Regions from separate parts of the Gilliamella sp. wkB7 genome, predicted to be linked through region 1. Evidence: riboswitches for the same ligand, from Rfam matches in the RefSeq annotation. Region 1 holds a riboswitch; the other holds the start of a gene.
What was found. Region 1 has a riboswitch for thiamine pyrophosphate ahead of thiB (thiamine ABC transporter substrate binding subunit). Riboswitches for the same ligand answer to the same signal wherever they lie in the genome.

Region 1 (9,336 bases):
GACCTAGATAAAGGCCCTTATGGCCTATCATTGCATGGTCGTCGATTAATTTATGCTAATGATAACTATTGTGCATTTATTCGTCAGCGACGAAATGATCAGATTTTTTATACATATCTTTATTTTATTTGTATTATTGGAATGAATATTCTAATTGTTGGTATGGTTATGTTTATTTTTGGATTTGATCACGAACTAACACTAATTGGAATAATTGGTTTTATTACTTGTAGTTTTGGTTTATATCTAATTATTCCTGAATTCTACCAGAATGCATTTTCACGCCACTGTAGTCCAATTATATTTAATCGTAAGACGGGTAAAGTGTATGTTAACGAAAATTACTTTTTCAACTTTAAAGTATTACGACACCCAAAAGTATTTTTACAACCGAAAAAACGCCGCATACAAGAGTATGATTGGAATGATATGCATGGTGTAATTATCCATAATTTTTCACGCAATGCTTTAACCTCAACGGTGTTAATGGTGTGTCAACCTGGTACACATCAGGTTATTGACCATGTTATGTTAGATCCAGCTCAACCCGGAGCAGGTAGTTTGCATGTTTGGTGTTGGATTAATAGTTTTATGGTGTACTATAAATCAGCCGATATAGATGATGGCGAATACAAGACAGATGAAGAAGTAAAATTTAAAACAGATATAATAGAGGGTGAAGGGTGGCCAGAATGGATGGTGGAAGCCTTTAATGCCGCGTCACTTGAAGAGTTAGCTGCAATTAAACAAAAATATAATATTAAATAATAACAAAAAAATTAAAGTGATAGTAAAGGAATAAGGATAAGGAATAAAACAATAATGCCCTCAAAATACCGCCCCCAGATCGTTGGTTGGTTTGGTGATCTAGATAAAGGTGCTTATAGCGTACCTCTGCATGACCGTCGTTTAATTTATGCCAATGATAACTATTGTGCGTTTATTCGCCAGGATCACAATGACCAAATTTTTTATACATGTCTCTATTTTGTTGCAATTATTCTAGGAATTATACTACTTGTAGGTTTTCCTTTCTGTATTTTTGGATTTAATGATTCTGATATCGGTGACAAACTAACAATAGTTGGTACAATTGGTTTTATTACTTGCTGTTTTGCATTATATCTAGCAATTCCTGAATTCTACCAGAATGCATTTTCCCGTCTTGGTAATCCCATTATTTTTAATCGCAAGACAGGTAAAGTGTATGTTAACGAAAATTACTTTTTCAACTTTAAAGTATTACGACACCCAAAAGTATTTTTACAACCGAAAAAGCGCCGCATACAAGAGTATGATTGGAATGATATGCATGGTGTAATTATCCATAATTTTTCACGTAATGCCTTAACCTCAACAGTGTTAATGGTATGTCAACCTGGTACAAATCAGGTTATTGACCATGTTATGTTAGATCCTATACGAGCAGCAACAGGTAGAATGTTTGTCTGGGGTTGGATTAACAGTTTTATGGTGAATTATGAATCAGCCGATATAAATGATGGCGAATACAAGACAGATGAAGAGGCAAAATTCAAAGAGGATATGATAGAGGGTGAGGGTTGGCCAGAATGGATGGTGGACGCCTTTAATGCCACATCACTTGAAGAGTTATCTACAATTAAGCAAAAATATAATATCAAGCCATAATAATGAACTTAAATAGAACGCAAAGGAATAAGGATAAGGAATAAAACAGTAATGCCATCAAAATACCGTCCCCAAATTTTAGGTTGGTTTGGCGACCTGGATAAAGGTCCTCATAGCCTACCACTGCATGATGATCGCTTAATTTATGCCAATGATAACTATTGTGCATTTATTCGTCAGGAACATAATGATCAGATTTTTTATACTTGTCTCTATTTTATTGCCATTATTTTGTTGAATGTAACTATCATAGGATGTGTTTGGCTAGCGGTTCTCCATGATAATTCTAAAATCGAGTTTGTTGATCTGGTTGTTATAGCCTGTTTTATTACTAGCCTTTTTGCTTTAAATTATGCAATTCCTGAATTCTATCAAAATGCATTTTCCCGTCTTGGTAGTCCCATAATATTTAATCGTAAAACGGGTAAAGTGTATGTTAATGAAAGTTACTTTTTTAACTTTAAAATATTACGGCACCCAAAAGTATTTTTACAACCGAAAAAGCGCCGCATACAAGAGTATGATTGGAATGATATGCATGGTGTAATTATCCATAATTTTTCACGTAATGCTTTAACCTCAACGATGTTAATGGTGTGTCAACCCGGTACACATCAGGTTATTGACCATGTTATGTTAGATCCTGCACGAGCAGCAACAGGTAGAATGTTTGTCTGGGGTTGGATCAATAGTTTTATGGTTTATTATAAATCAGCCAATATAGATGATGGCGAATACAAGACGGATGAAGAAGCAAAATTTAAAACAGATATGATAGAGGGTGAGGGTTGGCCAGAATGGATGGTGGAAGCCTTTAATGCTACATCACTTGAAGAATTAGCTGCAATTAAGCAAAAATATAATATCAAACCATAATAACGAACTTAAATAGAACGTAAAGGAATAAAACAGTAATGCCCTCAAAATACCGTCCCCAGATCTTTGGTTGGTTTGGCGATCTGGATAAAGGCCCTCATAGCCTACCATTGCATGATGATCGCTTAATTTATGCCAATGATAACTATTGTGCCTTTATTCGTCAGGAACATAGTGATCAAATTTTTTATACATGTCTATATTTTGTTGCGATTATTTTGTTGAGTATATTAATTGTAGGTATGGTTATATTTATTTTTGGATTTGATCATGAACTGGCACTGATTGGAATAATTGGTTTTATTACTTGTGGTTTTGGTTTATATCTAATTATTCCTGAATTCTACCAGAATGCATTTTCACGCCACTGTAGTCCAATTATATTTAATCGTAAGACGGGTAAAGTGTATGTTAATGAAAGTTACTTTTTCAACTTTAAAGTATTACGGCACCCAAAAGTATTTTTACAACCGAAAAAACGCCGTATACAAGAGTATGATTGGAATGATATGCATGGCGTAATTATCCATAATTTTTCTCGTAATGCTTTAACCTCAACGGTGTTAATGGTATGTCAACCCGGTACACATCAGGTTATTGACCATGTTATGTTAGATCCGGCTCAACCCGGAGCAGGTAGTTTGCATGTTTGGTGTTGGATTAACAGTTTTATGGTTTATTATAAATCAGCCGATATAGATGACGGCGAATACAAAACAGATGAAGAGGCAAAATTCAAAGAGGATATGATAGAGGGTGAAGGTTGGCCAGAATGGATGGTGGAAGCCTTTAATGCCACATCACTTGAAGAGTTATCTACAATTAAGCAAAAATATAATATCAAGCCATAATAACGAACTTAAACAGAACGCAAAGGAATAAGGAATAAAACATTAATGCCATCAAAATACCGCCCCCAAATTTTAGGTTGGTTTGGCGACCTAGATAAAGGCCCTTATAGCCTATCATTGCATGATAGTCGGTTAATTTATGCGAATAATAACTATTGTGCCTTTATTCGTCAGGAACATAATGATCAGATTTTTTATACTTGTCTCTATTTTATTGCCATTATTTTGTTGATTGGAACTATCATAGGATGTCTTTGGCTAGCGGTTCTACATGATAATTCTAAAATAGAGTTTGTTGATCTGGTTGTTATAGCCTGTTTTTTTACTAGCCTTTTTGCTTTAAATTATGCAATTCCTGAATTCTATCAAAATGCATTTTCACGCCTTGGAAGTCCCATTATATTTAATCGTAAAACGGGTAAAGTGTATGTTAATGAAAGTTATTTTTTTAACTTTAAATTTTTTCGGCATCCAAAAGTATTTTTACAACCGAAAAAACGCCGAATACAAGAGTATGATTGGAATGATATGCATGGTGTAATTATCCATAATTTTTCACGGAATGCTTTAATTTCAACGGTATTAATTGTGTGTCAACCCGGTACACATCAGGTTATTGACCATGTTATGTTAGATCCGGCTCAACCAGGAGCAGGTAGTTTTCATGTTTGGTGTTGGATTAACAGTTTTATGGTGAATTATGAATCAGCCAATATAGATGATGGTGAATACAAAACAGATGAAGAAGGAAAATTTAAAACAGATATAATAGAGGGTGAAGGTTGGCCAGAATGGATGGTGGAAGCCTTTAATGCTACATCACTTGAAGAGTTAGCTGCAATTAAACAAAAATATAATATCAAGCCATAATAACGAACTTAAGTAGAACGTAAAGGAATAAAACAGTAATGCCCTCAAAATACCGCCCCCAGATCTTTGGTTGGTTTGGAGACCTAGATAAAGGTCCTTATGGCCTATCATTGCATTGTCGTCGATTAATTTATGCTAATGATAACTATTGTGCATTTATTCGTCAGCGACGAAATGATCAGATTTTTTATACATATCTTTATTTTATTTGTATTATTGGGATGAATATTCTAATTGTTGGTATGGTTATGTTTATTTTTGGATTTGATCACGAACTAACACTAATTGGAATAATTGGTTTTATTACTTGTAGTTTTGGTTTATATCTAATTATTCCTGAATTCTACCAGAATGCATTTTCACGCCACTGTAGTCCAATTATATTTAATCGTAAGACGGGTAAAGTGTATGTTAATGAAAGTTACTTTTTTAACTTTAAAGTATTACGGCACCCAAAAGTATTTTTACAACCGAAAAAACGCCGCATACAAGAGTATGATTGGAATGATATGCATGGCGTAATTATCCATAATTTTTCACGCAATGCTTTAACCTCAACGGTGTTAATGGTATGTCAACCCAGTACACATCAGGTTATTGACCATGTTATGTTAGATCCGGCTCAACCCGGAGCAGGTAGTTTGCATGTTTGGTGTTGGATTAACAGTTTTATGGTGAATTATGAATCAGCCGATATAGATGATGGCGAATACAAGACAGATGAAGAGGTAAAATTCAAAGAGGATATGATAGAGGGTGAGGGTTGGCCAGAATGGATGGTGGAAGCCTTTAATGCTACATCACTTGAAGAGTTAGCTGCAATTAAACAAAAATATAATATCAAGCCATAATAACGAACTTAAATAACTTGAATGGATAATGATGATTGAATATAAGAACAGTAATAAAAAGTCTTTTTATTCACATGAATTCTATTAGACATTTAATAATAAAATAGACGAAACGGTATAGACTCCTGAATATTTTTTACAAAAATCGCTATTTTTATTTTAAGCATAACCGTTTTTATACCTAAATGAGGAGCTACTGGTTACTAATGTTTGATATGATTTAAATTTAACTAAAAATAATGGATTTTCTGATGATTTTTTACCAGAAAATGATACCTTAAAAATAACTTACCACTTTCTTTATTTACAATTTTCCAACTAACTACTAAACTAATATCGTTCTCAACGGGGTGCCTTATGGGCTGAGAGTGTTAGATTTACTAATGCAACTCGTCGAACCTGAACTGGGTCATGCCAGCGGAGGGATTTGAGTTATCGTGTCTGCTCAAACCTTTTGTCTTTTATTCGCTTTTTTGGAGGCAAAATGTTTTGTAATAAATTCTTACTGTCATTTTTATTTTCTGTATTCTTTGTAGCAACTTCTGCCAATGCTAAAATTCATGAAAAACCTATTTTAACTGTTTATAGTTATAGCTCTTTTATTTCCGAGTGGGGACCAGGTGAAGCAATTAAACAGGGCTTTGAAGCGCAGTGTGATTGCCAACTTGATATTGTAACGCTAGGCGATGGTGTGTCGATTTTAAATCGTCTTCGCCTTGAGGGTAATAAAACCAATGCTGATGTTATTTTAGGTTTAGACAATAATCTTTTAGGACAAGCTAAACAGGCTAATATCATGGCACCTCATCAAATAGCCAAACCTAACAATCTTAATACTGATTGGTGGGATGAAGATTTTATGCCGTATGATTTCGGTTATTTTGCTTTTATCTACAATAAAGAAAAAATAAAGAATCCTCCTCACTCATTGCATGAGTTAGTTGACAATAAAGCCAATTGGAAGATTATTTATCAAGATCCTAGAACCAGTACTCCCGGATTAGGATTGCTATTTTGGGTAAAAAATATTTATGGTAAGGATGCGGTATCTGCATGGCAAAAAATTGCTAAAAATACTGTTACAGTTACTAAAGGGTGGAGTGAGGCATACGGTATGTTCTTAAAAGGTGAAGCTGATTTGGTACTGAGTTATAGCACATCGCCAGTTGCACATATAATTAATGATCAAGATTATCGTTATAATGCCGCTATTTTTGATGAGGGGCATTATCGTCAAGTTGAAATAGCAGGTATCACCAAATATAGTCAACAACCACAATTAGCACGTCGCTTTTTACAATATCTATTAACACCCGAGGTACAACGGCAATTTGCTGAAAAAAATGTTATGTATCCTATTATAAATACGCCATTACCCCCTGCGTTTGATCAGATTAATAAAGTTAGTAAAGCGCTCGAATTTGATGCAGAGAAAGTGGTTGATAATCAAAAAGCTTGGATACGAGAATGGCAATCAGCCATTAGTCAGTAATAAAATAGATTGTTAATTTTATTATAAAAAGCAATGTTAAATTTTAAAACGTTACTGCCAGGTATCAGCGCTGCTAGTTTGATAATAGCAGTTTTAGGCACTGCATTGTTTGCACTTTGCCATACAGCCATAAAGTCCGATAATTTAACGGTTTATATTGATAATTATTTATTGCACATTATTTGGATCACTTTCATGCAAGCGATATTATCGACGTTTTTGTCGGTATTTTTGGCCGTTGCTATGGCTAAAGCGTTATCCATTATCGATTTTTTGGGAAAAAGCTTTCTGATACGGATTATGCCCGTTACCTTTATATTACCAACATTAGTTGTTGTAACCGGGCTATTATCTGTTTATGGTCAACAAGGTTTATTTGCTACGTGTTTTACTTATTTAGGTTTATCTTTTCCAAATTCAATTTATGGACTGGTTGGGATTTTATTGGCTCATGTTTTTTTGAATTTTCCTTATGCGAGTGGTCTATTTTATCAAACATTAACGAGTGTTCCTGTTGAGCAAAAGCAAATGGCTGCTCAGCTTAATTTTTCTCATTTTACTTATTTTAAATTAGTAGAATGGCCATTATTGCGTCGGCAGCTTTTACCCATGTCAGGACTGATTTTTATGCTTTGCTTTACCAGCTTTGCTATAGTGTTGGCATTAGGAGGTGGGCCGAAGTATACCACTATTGAAGTTGCTATTTACCAATCGATTCGCGATTTTGATTTGATGCAAGCTGTTATGTTAGCAATCATACAACTTATTTGTTGTATGAGTTTTGTTTGGATACTGCGAAAAACAAATCATTATCGCGATCTTAGTGCACAGTATATTCGCTACCAATATCGTTTACCCAACACTGTGACTATAGGTTTAGTTAGTGCTGTTATTGTGATTTTGGGAGCAATGTATATATTTTTGCCAATGATTACATTATTGATTGAAGGTATTGGTTATTTTCAATGGTCGCAGTTAAATTGGGCTTTTCAGCAAGCTGTTATCTATTCGTTAATAATTGCCCTTAGTTCAGCTTTGGTGGCTATGTTACTTGCTTTATTAATACTTTGGACCAATAGCCGTCTATTGATTGGCAATCAGCAACAGTGGAGCAATCGTTTAATGTTAGTGGGGTCATTGATATTAACCATTCCAAGCATGGTACTTGCATCAGGATTGTTTATTTTGTTATTTCAGTATGCTGATAATACCGTGTTTGTCTGTGGTTTAATGATGCTTTGCAATGGTCTAATGGCCTTACCTTTTATCTTAAAAAATCTTGAAATGCCAATGTTTGATGTTACATCACGGTATTGGCAATTATGTCAATCTTTAAACATTGCAGGTATTAGGCATTTTTATCTAATTGAATATAAATCATTAAAAAAACTTCTTACGTTGAGCTTGGCCTTTTCGGCATTATTGTCAATGGGTGATTTTGGTATTATTGCGTTGTTTGGTGGGCAAGCCGTTACCACATTACCTTATTATTTGTATCAACAAATAGCGCATTATCATTATCAAGAGAGCGCCGTGACGGCTGCATTTTTGTTAATCTTATCTTTTAGTTTATTAATTGTGATGGATTATGATCGAACTTAATCAAATTAATTATCAATATGATGATTTTAAGATGCATTTTAATATGCACATTGCTACCCAAGAAAAAGTAGTCATTGTTGGACCGAGTGGTGCGGGTAAAAGTACCTTATTAAGCTTGATCGCAGGATTTATTTTTCCAAGTTCCGGGCAAATCATCCTTAATAATCAAAATATGACGCAAACTTTACCGGGTAAGCGCCCAGTTTCGATGCTGTTTCAAAATAATAACTTATTCGATCATTTAACCGTTGAGCAAAATATTGCTTTAGGCATTAAACCGTCATTAAAACTAACGACTTTTGAGAAGCAAAATATTGCCGATATGTTGGCTAAAGTTGGTTTATCGGGCTTTAATGATCGCTATCCCAATCAACTTTCCGGTGGACAGCGTCAACGAGTTGCTTTGGCACGCTGTTTAATTCAACATCGTCCTATTTTATTATTGGATGAACCATTTTCTGCACTAGACCAAGCTTTACGGTTTGAAATGCTAGCACTGGTTAATCATATCTGTGATGAATTCGCTTTAACGTTACTCATGGTTTCACATTATCTAGATGAGTCTTTAGAAAACTTTTCACGTTGTTTAGTTGTTGATAATGGAAAGATCATATTTAATAATCCTCCTTATCAACTTAATGAACCCGAAAATATGGTTATTGCTCAATTATTAGGTTTGCCAATAAATAAAAGCTAAAACGATTTTATTTCAATGCTTAAATAAAACGATTGTCTGCTAATTTATTTCTAAATATAAAATTGTTATCACTTAAGGTTTTATTAATGTTGTAGGGGTAATTTATACATTTTTATAACCTATAATATCGAATAAATTTTCATGACGAATATAAAAGAAAACAAAAAGTTTAGCTGGTTAGCGCTTATCTTTACTATTTTATTTTTTACTTTTTTTTCAAGTGGTTTACAACTTTATATCTTCATTTCTGGACACGCCAATGTGATAGGTCTACGTGATTCAATCATCTATAGTTTGATCTGGTTGATCCCAGTTTTAATATATCCAAATCAGACTCGAAAAATTGCCACGTTCTATGGTTTGATTGTAGGAAGCTTATCACTGATTTCAATAAGTTATTTTATAATTTATCGCCAAGAGTTTTCTCAAAGTGTATTTTTTGTCATG
Region 2 (9,336 bases), 430 kb from region 1:
CAAATTGAATGTCCAAAAGCACTCAAAGTCAAAACATCTGTCGAAAACCTTCCTGATGGCTGGGAAGTTATTGAGAGTGAAGATAGTACTCTATATGAGCCTGCTAGCCTATCTGTTTTTTACAATAAACCCGTTAAAATGATAGAACAAAAGCCTGAAGAAACTTTAATCGGCCGTAAAAATTGGGGTAAACAGTTTGAGCTTACATGGCTGGTAAGTCCGCCTCTCGAAGATGTGCCATTTTATGTCAATTGTAGTTATGATGGAAGTTTTATCCAATTGATAAAAAAAATTGATCGTTCGGTAAATATTTGCAAAGGTTTTTATTCTGAGGATAAATACGGCAAAGTAGAAAATAATATTGTTTCAATTAATTGTACCAATAATGAAACAAACGAAACAAATAATTAGGTCGAAACTTTATTATCAAACTAGGATAATTAATAATCGAATTTATTAAAAGGGCAATTATAACGATCCAATATTTTTATGTAATTGTCGTAATTATTTTAATATTAATTGTTTTTCCTATTTATTAATAGCAAAGACAGTTTTTAAAGGAAAATAGAATATGAAAGGAAAAAGATTATACAGCGCTATAATAACCATCGTTTGTTTGGCGAGTGTTTTTACTGTAAATGCATATCAGATTGATTGTCCAAAAGAGATGACCATCAAAGTAAAAGTTGAAGAAATGCCAGATGGATGGGAAATTTCGGAAGATGGAACTTACACTTCATCTTTTTTTAATTTGGGACTTTTTTATGATAAACCCGCTAACAAAGCTTCACAGGTACCTGCAAAAGGCACAATTGATGGTCAACAACAAAAATTAGTATGGGAAGTGAATCATGTCAAAGATACCGCTCCTTATTATGTTGTTTGTCAATATACGAGCGGAGTTGCAATCACCAAAAAGATTGATCTTTCAATGAAGAGTTGCTGGGCGCTCTATTCAGAAGATAAAGATACAAAACAAGGATCGCTCTACTGTAGTGTGAGCGAAGCAAAGAATCTGCATTAGTTTATTTGATGTACAAATCTTTCAATACAAGAATCATGATTGCATGGAAAGAGAGAGCAAAACCTTTTGAATCATACCCCCGTATCTTTAAAGATTACTTCTTAAAGATAGCGTATTTGTGATTCATGTTAGATGTAATCGTGATTTTAACTCCTATGTTTTTGATGGTTATTGGTCTTTGAGTAATAAAAAAGCAATTCCATTGATTAATTGAAATTGGGATTGAGATAATTTTAGATATTTATGTCCTGTTGGTGTGCCGTTATGTTTAAAAATCATATTAACTCTTTTTTCTACACACCAGTTTCAGTATTTATTAAAAAATTTAATCTACCACCACTGATAAAAATGGTGCGTTGGACCAATTCCTTGACCAATATTTAAATCATCTGCATGAGTAATTGCACCTTGCAAATAGTCTTTCGCTTGATGTATGGCATCTTCTAAACCATATTTAGGCAAAAGAGCCGCAATAGCTGCCGATAATGTGCAACCTGTGCCATGAGTATTTTTAGTTTCAATTCGTGGTGAGACCATTCTAATCGTTTGCATTGGGGTTATTAAATAATCCGGGCTCTCTGGACTGGGTAAATGCCCACCTTTCATTAAAACTGCTTTACAACCTAATTTCAATAACTCATGACCTTGCTGTTGCATTTGATCTTCGTTTTTTGCTTCTTCACAATCGAGTAACGCTGCTGCTTCGGGAAGATTGGGTGTTATTACCGTTGATAAAGGTATTAATAGTTCACGAATAGCACTAACTGCGTCAGATTTTAACAGCGTATGTCCCCCTTTAGCGATCATCACCGTATCAAGCACAATGTTAGCAATAGGGTTATTGTTCAGCAGATGATAAACAGTCGTTACGATCTCTTTGTCCATTAGCATTCCCATTTTCACGCTATCAATTTTTATATCGTGATATAGAGTATTAAATTGTTTAGCCACAAATGTAGGATCAATTGCCAATACGCTATCAACGCCTTGAGTACTTTGTGCGGTAAGGGCGGTGATTACTGACATTCCATAGGCTCCGAGAGATGAAAAGGTTTTTAAATCTGCTTGGATACCTGCACCACCACTTGGATCAGAACCGGCAATGGTTAAAGCAACGGTTGTCATAATATTACCCCTTATTATTTTTAGCTTGTTGGATTTTTTCAAGTAGCGATAGTGTGGCTTGTTGTATATCTTTTTGACCACAAATTGCCGAAACGACAGCGATGCCTTCAATACCACTTTGCAATATTGGGGTAGCATTATTGGCATTAATACCACCTATTGCCACAGCAGGGCGCTGTTTTAGCTTAACTAATTGAGTTAATTGTGGCATGCCCATTGCTGGTGCGGCATCTTGTTTAGTGGTGGTAGGATAAATTGGACCAATCCCAATATAATCGACAAGTTGCCATGGGACTTCATTGAGTTGTTGTCGATTAGCGACCGAAAATCCTAGCCATTTGTCATTGCCAATTAATTTACGTGTGACATCAACAGGTAAATCGCTTTGCCCAATATGGACACCATCGGCATCAATTGCTAGGGCTATATCAACATGATCGTTAATAAATAAAGGAACACGGGTATCGCTTAACACTTCTTTTAATGCTAATGCTGCGTAATACCAATTTTTACCAGAAAATTCATGTTCTGATCTTAATTGAACGGCGGTTACCCCATTAGCAATAGCGATTTTTGTTGTCTCTACCATGCCAGTAATACCACCACATAAGATTGGATCTAGGACTAAATAGAGACTTAAGTCGAGAAGTTTATTCATCTGATTTCCTTATACTTGTGATGGGTTAAATAGTGAAAGCTGATCGATCAGCGATACCGCATAAGTGCCTAACCCTTGTTGTTTGTTGGCAAGCTCTCCAGCTTTTTTCATCATAAAACAGGCTGAGGCTGTAGCAAGTAAGGTATTAGATGAGCCAGCAATAAAAGCTGCAACCATGGCTGATAGCGAGCAACCAGTACCAGTAATTTTAGTTAATGCTATATCCCCGCCTTTGATGCAGTAAGTCTGTTCACCATTAGTGATATAATCAATATCCCCAGTAATACTAATGATGGTTTGGTGTTTTTGGGCAAGTTGTTTAGCTGCATTTAAGGCTGATTCAGTAGAATCTTGACCGTCAGGACCTTTGGCAGATGAGTTATCGCCATTTAAGGCTAATATTTCTGAAGCATTACCACGAATAACGGTAGGTTTATAACCAATTAATTGATGAACTATATCGGTACGATAAGCAAGTGCTGGTCCGACTGCGACCGGATCGAGTACCCATGGTATATGATTTTTTTGAGCACTGGCAGCCGCTAATAACATGCTTTCTGCACTATTGCTATCAAGGGTTCCAACATTGATTAATAAACTATTGGCAATTTGCACAAATGAGGCAACTTCTTGCTGAGCAATGACCATGGCTGGTGATGCGCCAATTGCTAATAATACATTCGCTGTAAAATTTTGAACCACATCATTGGTAATACAGTGTACTAATGGATGTTGTTGTTTTACATGATCGATAAAAGGTCTTGCTTGGGTTATTTGCAGGGTTTGAGTGGCAGACATATTCTTTCCTTACAACAATTTATAAAGTTAGCTTAGGGAAGAGTGTGCCAATTGAGGACTTTCAAGGCTTAGACTTCCCTACGCTGGTATAATCCAGATCAGGTTCAACGGGTAAAATCTCAGTTTTTTGTGGGTAACAAAAAACACCCCGAGTCAAAAGAGCTTTTATTATGGACTGACTAATAATTTAACACAAGTTATTGTAATAATTTTTCTATATCAGTTATGTCACGTCGGTCAGGTAAGAAGATGATGAGATGATCGTTACTTTCGATGGTTAAGTCTGTATTAACGATAATCACATCTTCACCACGCACTACCGCACCAATGGTAGCACCAGAAGGTAATTTTAAACCGTTGATATTTTTACCCACTAGTTTGGAACTCTCTTTATCTCCATGTGCAATCACCTCGACAATTTCAGATTCGCCCTGTCTTAAAGAGACCACTTTAACAACCGCCGATTGTCTTACATGGCTTAATAGCTCTGAAATAGTGGCATGTTGTGGTGAAATAGCAATATCTATAACGCTATCATTAATCAGTTCAAGGTAGGCTTGCTTTTGGATTAAAACAATCACTTTTTTAGCGCCCATTCTTTTAGCTAACATGGATGACATAATGTTAGATTCATCGTCACTCGTTACAGCAATAAACAGATCCGTTAGTTCAACTTGTTCTTGTGATAGCAATTCTTGATCTGACGATTCACCATGTAAAACCGTGGTATTAACCAGCTGTTCGGCAATTAATTCGGCACGTTCAGCATTACGTTCAATTAATTTAACTTGATAGTCATTCTCTAAACGTTTAGCTAAAGCAATCGCGATGCCGCCACCACCACTAATTATGATGCGTTTATAAGGTTTTTCTAGCCGCTGTAATTCACTTGTTACTGCTTTGATATTGCTAGGTGGGGTGATGAAATAAACCATATCACCCGCTTCAATGAGTGTGGAGCCTAATGGGCGAATAAAGCGATTTTTTCGATATATTGCAACCACTCTGGCTTCAACATGGGGTAAATGTTCTTTCAGTTCAGACAATTCGCTTCCGACTAAGGCTCCACCATAGTAAGCCGTCACTGCAACCAAACATACACGGTTATCGTAAAAAGAGGCAAACTGTAACGAGCCTGGATATTGTACTAACTGGCTTACGTGATTGGTGATCAGATTTTCTGGAGCAATAATATGGTCGATATTAATGCAATCTTTATTGAAAAATGGATATTTTTCGTCGTTATATTCTGGTGCACGAATACGTGCGACTTTTTGCGGAATATTGAACATAACGTGACCTATTTGACAGGCCATCATATTCACTTCGTCCGAATTAGTGACGGCAACCAGCATATCAGCCGATTCAGCACCCGCACTTTCTAATACTTGTGGATAAGATGATTTGCCACAAATGACCTGTAAATCAAAACGCTCTTGTAAAGATTGCAATTTATCATGATCTTCATCGACCACCGTTACATCGTTTTGTTTTTCGGTAACAAGGTATTCAGCTAAAGCACTGCCTGTTTGTCCAGCACCAAGAATAATAATCTTCATAACTAACCCATATATTTAGATGGCTTTAATCGTTATTCACTAACTTCGTTGATTAAAGCCAATCTATACTATTTTTTTGTGATAGTTAGCGATTTTAAGTTATAACTATCAGTTTGTGGTTTAGCAGTTAATGGTTTATTTTTTTAAAAACAGTTTATTAAAATTGTTTATACAAAACCAATTGCGTCATAAACCTTTTTCAAGGTTGGTTCGGCTTTTGAACGTGCTTTTTCTGCACCTTCTTGCATGATTGAATGTAAGTAACTTTCATCATCACGATATTGGTGATATTTAGTTTGCAACGCTGTTAACATATCAATCACTTGAGTTGACACTTCAGTTTTAAGGTGTCCGTACATTTTGCCTTCAAACTCTTTTTCAAGTTCAGCAATAGGTTTACCTGTAATACCTGTTAAGATATCAAGTAAGTTAGATACACCAGCTTTATTTTTTAAATCGTAACGTACGACTGGTGGTTCATCAGAATCGGTCATTGCTCGTTTGATTTTCTTCTCAACGTCTTTAGGATTTTCAAGTAATCCAATCACATTATTGCGGTTTTCATCTGATTTAGACATTTTTTTGGTTGGATCTTGTAATGACATGACCCGTGCACCAACTTTAGCAATAAAAGGCTCTGGCACAGTAAAGATATCGCCATAAAGCGCATTAAAACGCATAGCAATATCACGCGATAATTCAAGGTGTTGCTTTTGATCGTCACCAACAGGTACTAAATTGGCTTGGTATAATAAAATATCGGCAGCCATCAAAACTGGATAATCAAATAGACCCGCATTGATATTTTCGGCATGGCGAGCTGATTTGTCCTTAAACTGTGTCATTCGACTGAGTTCACCAAAATAGGTGTAACAGTTTAATGCCCAACCTAGTTCAGCATGAGCGGGTACATGGGATTGTACAAAAATAGTGCTTTGCTTTGGATCGATGCCACATGCTAAATATAAAGCTAATGTATCAAGGGTTGCTTTGCGCAATTTTTGTGGGTCTTGACGTACAGTAATTGCGTGCTGATTGACGATACAATAAACGCAATCATATTCGTTTTGCAACGCTACCCAGTTTTTTAAAGCCCCTAAATAGTTGCCAAGTGTTAGTTCGCCTGATGGCTGAGCGCCACTAAATACAATCGGTTTACTCATAATTTATTCCTAATCTAGTTATTCTTTATCTTTGCTTATTATTTCTTAGCTTCAGCTTTAGGCTGAGGTAATAAGGTTAATATATCTTTAAAATCATCAAATAAAAAATCGGGATTGCTCGTTGCAATCGAGATGCCATAGTTATACCCATAAGTTAGTGCAACCGTCGGGCATTTGGCATTTTGCGCGGCAGTAATATCGTTTTTAGAATCGCCTACAAACAATAATTGATCGCTAAATAAACCAAAGGTTGCCATGACTTGGTATAACGGAGCTGGATGGGGTTTTAATTTAATAACATCACCACCACCAAGCACTAGGGAAAAGTACTCATTTATGCCAAGCGATGATAATAGGGCAGGCAAAAATTGAGCGGGCTTATTGGTGACTAGTGCTAGTGGATATTGATTCTCATGCAGCGTTTTTAAGGTTTCTTTGACATGCGGAAACAGCTTAGTTTCAGCGTCCATCACTTTGTCATAATGTTGATTAAATAGGGCCTTAGCTTGGGAAAGCTGTTCAGTTGATGGAACAACATTGATCGCTTTAAAAATGCGTTCTAACATCACATCAATGCCATTTCCAACAAAGTTTTTTACTTGTTCGTTTGTTATTGTGGGTAGTTTTAAATCTGCAAGCATGTTTTGTGCAGCAAGTGCAAGTCCTGGCACACTATCAACGAGTGTACCATCTAAATCAAAGGCGATTGCTTGAATATCTTGTAATTTATGCATGTGTTACTCCTGCTAACTGTTGGCGCATAGCGTCAATTACTGCTTTGTAATCTGGTTCACCAAAAATAGCTGAGCCCGCGACAAACATATCGGCACCCGCTTTGGCAATTTCGGCAATGTTGTCAACTTTTACGCCACCATCGACTTCTAAACGAATATCTCGTCCTGACTCAATAATGCGTTTTCTGGTTTGTTGTAATTTTTTTAAAGTGGATGGAATGAAAGACTGTCCACCAAAACCAGGGTTAACGCTCATTAATAAAATAATGTCAATTTTATCAATAATATAATCTAAGTAATCTAAAGGGGTAGCTGGATTAAGCACAATACCAGCACTGCAACCATGATCTTTGATTAATTGTATTGAGCGATCCAAATGGATGGTCGCCTCGGGATGAATAGAAATATTAGTAGCACCCGCTTTAGCGAAAGAGGTAATTAATTCTTCAACCGGTGAAACCATTAAATGCACATCAATGGGTGCAGTGATCCCATAGTCACGTAACGCTTTGCAAAACATTGAACCCATAGTTAGATTGGGTACAAAATGATTATCCATTACATCAAAATGGATAACATCAGCACCAGCATCAAGTACTTTTTGAGTATCTTCACCAAGACGAGCAAAATCAGCGGATAGTATGGATGGTGCTATAATAAATTCTTTCATAACCTACCTCTAAATAATCAACTTTACATATGAGTCTACTCATGACTTTTTATATAAAGCTAAAATTTCATCAATCTTTTTTCTACTTCCACCAGCACAACTGATTGAACGACGCATTTCTGCTCGATAAAGATGACTCGCTTTATTATATAGCGTCATGGTGTAATCAGTATAATGGTTAGACACCAGTACGGGTATATTTTTTTTGTATGCCACTGTTTCCGCTAATTTTGACAAATTTTCGTGCTCTTCAAAGCCAAAAATATTGGAATAATAAGACGTAAATCCCCCTGATTTATTAGGTGGAATATAAGGTGGATCACAATATATCACCGAATTTTGTTCTGCCTTTTGCATCACTTCGTGATAGGGCGCACAAATAAACTCAGCTTTTTGAGCTTTTTCAGCAAAAAAGTAGAGTTCTTTTTCAGGAAAATAGACTGTTTTATATCGACCAAAAGGTACATTAAATTTTCCGTTAGTATTATAACGACATAAACCGTTATAACCATGTCGATTAAAATAGACAAAGAGTAACGATCTTAAATACTGATCGTTGCTACCATTAAAAACATCTCGGAGTTGGTAAAATGCCTCAAATTGATTATTTTGCTCATTAAATAATGGTCTAAGATCATTAATAAATTGATCAGGGTTTGTTTTTAGTAGTTTGAATAGTGCAATTAAATCATGATTGATATCAGCTAAAATATAACTTTTGTAATCGGTATTTAAAAAAACAGAACCTGCGCCAACAAAAGGTTCAATTAATTGCTCCCCTTCTGGTAGATATTGCTTAATTGTGTCTACAAGCGCATACTTTCCTCCGGCCCATTTTAAAAAGGCTCGTTGCTTCTTCAACGGTTGCTCCTATTTTTTCGTTGCTAGTAGGATAAATGGACGATATCCTTTATTATTTTACTATTTTTTCTTTATTAACTACTGCTCCCGATTTAACCCATGGTTTATCTTTTTGGAGAGCAGCGGGTAGTGATTTGATCGCTTTATGAGCCTCATCAAGTGATGAATAATTACCTTTAACTAAAATAAACCATTTACCATTGCTGTATTGAGTCTCATAAATCTGGTAATCTGTTATTTTATTTTGTGTAACAAATTTTTTTAAGCCCTCAGCTGACCTAGATGCAGTAATTTGAATCACATAATGATCATCTCTTATCCTAACGTTTTTAGCTAAGCTATTGTTGTCATCGTTTAGATTAGCTATCTTTTTAGTTGGTTTTTTTTCGCCATTACGATTAGCATCTGACGCCACATTTGGATTATCAGTTGAACTTATACTATTAATGTTTTTTTCAGATGGTTTTGGCATGTCAGGTTTAGATGGAGTTGAACTTTCTGAATTCGCTAAAGCATTATCAGGTGTCTTACCATTAACTGTAACATTGCTCTGTCCATTATGAATAGCATTAGTTGTATCCGTTTCATCTGTTGAAGCAACACCGTTAACCACAGGAGGCGTTAATGGCGTTGGTTCGCTTGTTCGTGAAGGTCGGAAAATAATCAAGCTAAGTAATAAAAAAATAATTAGGATTATTAAACCGCAAATAATAAGTTTTTTCTTTGGATAATTTTGAAGAAAAT

Region 2: it holds a riboswitch for thiamine pyrophosphate, as region 1 does, so the genes downstream of both, thiM (hydroxyethylthiazole kinase) here and thiB (thiamine ABC transporter substrate binding subunit) in region 1, are expected to answer to the same signal.

The regions. Positions count from the first base shown of each region.
Region 1 is NZ_CM004509.1:2,761,941-2,771,276, forward strand. Features, by position in the region: gene A9G17_RS12175 (DUF6708 domain-containing protein) at 1-768, shown strand, start outside; gene A9G17_RS12180 (DUF6708 domain-containing protein) at 823-1,650, shown strand; gene A9G17_RS12185 (DUF6708 domain-containing protein) at 1,702-2,526, shown strand; gene A9G17_RS12190 (DUF6708 domain-containing protein) at 2,565-3,377, shown strand; gene A9G17_RS12195 (DUF6708 domain-containing protein) at 3,423-4,247, shown strand; gene A9G17_RS12200 (DUF6708 domain-containing protein) at 4,286-5,098, shown strand; TPP riboswitch at 5,435-5,542, shown strand; gene thiB (thiamine ABC transporter substrate binding subunit) at 5,583-6,590, shown strand; gene thiP (thiamine/thiamine pyrophosphate ABC transporter permease) at 6,624-8,192, shown strand; gene thiQ (thiamine ABC transporter ATP-binding protein ThiQ) at 8,179-8,889, shown strand; gene cptA (phosphoethanolamine transferase CptA) at 9,025-9,336, shown strand, end outside.
Region 2 is NZ_CM004509.1:2,335,265-2,344,600, forward strand. Features, by position in the region: gene A9G17_RS10305 (STY0301 family protein) at 1-411, shown strand, start outside; gene A9G17_RS10310 (STY0301 family protein) at 572-1,024, shown strand; gene thiD (bifunctional hydroxymethylpyrimidine kinase/phosphomethylpyrimidine kinase) at 1,355-2,149, opposite strand; gene thiE (thiamine phosphate synthase) at 2,154-2,807, opposite strand; gene thiM (hydroxyethylthiazole kinase) at 2,817-3,605, opposite strand; TPP riboswitch at 3,664-3,766, opposite strand; gene trkA (Trk system potassium transporter TrkA) at 3,803-5,164, opposite strand; gene trpS (tryptophan--tRNA ligase) at 5,332-6,327, opposite strand; gene A9G17_RS10340 (phosphoglycolate phosphatase) at 6,366-7,061, opposite strand; gene rpe (ribulose-phosphate 3-epimerase) at 7,054-7,731, opposite strand; gene A9G17_RS10350 (Dam family site-specific DNA-(adenine-N6)-methyltransferase) at 7,771-8,592, opposite strand; gene A9G17_RS10355 (SPOR domain-containing protein) at 8,645-9,336, opposite strand, start outside.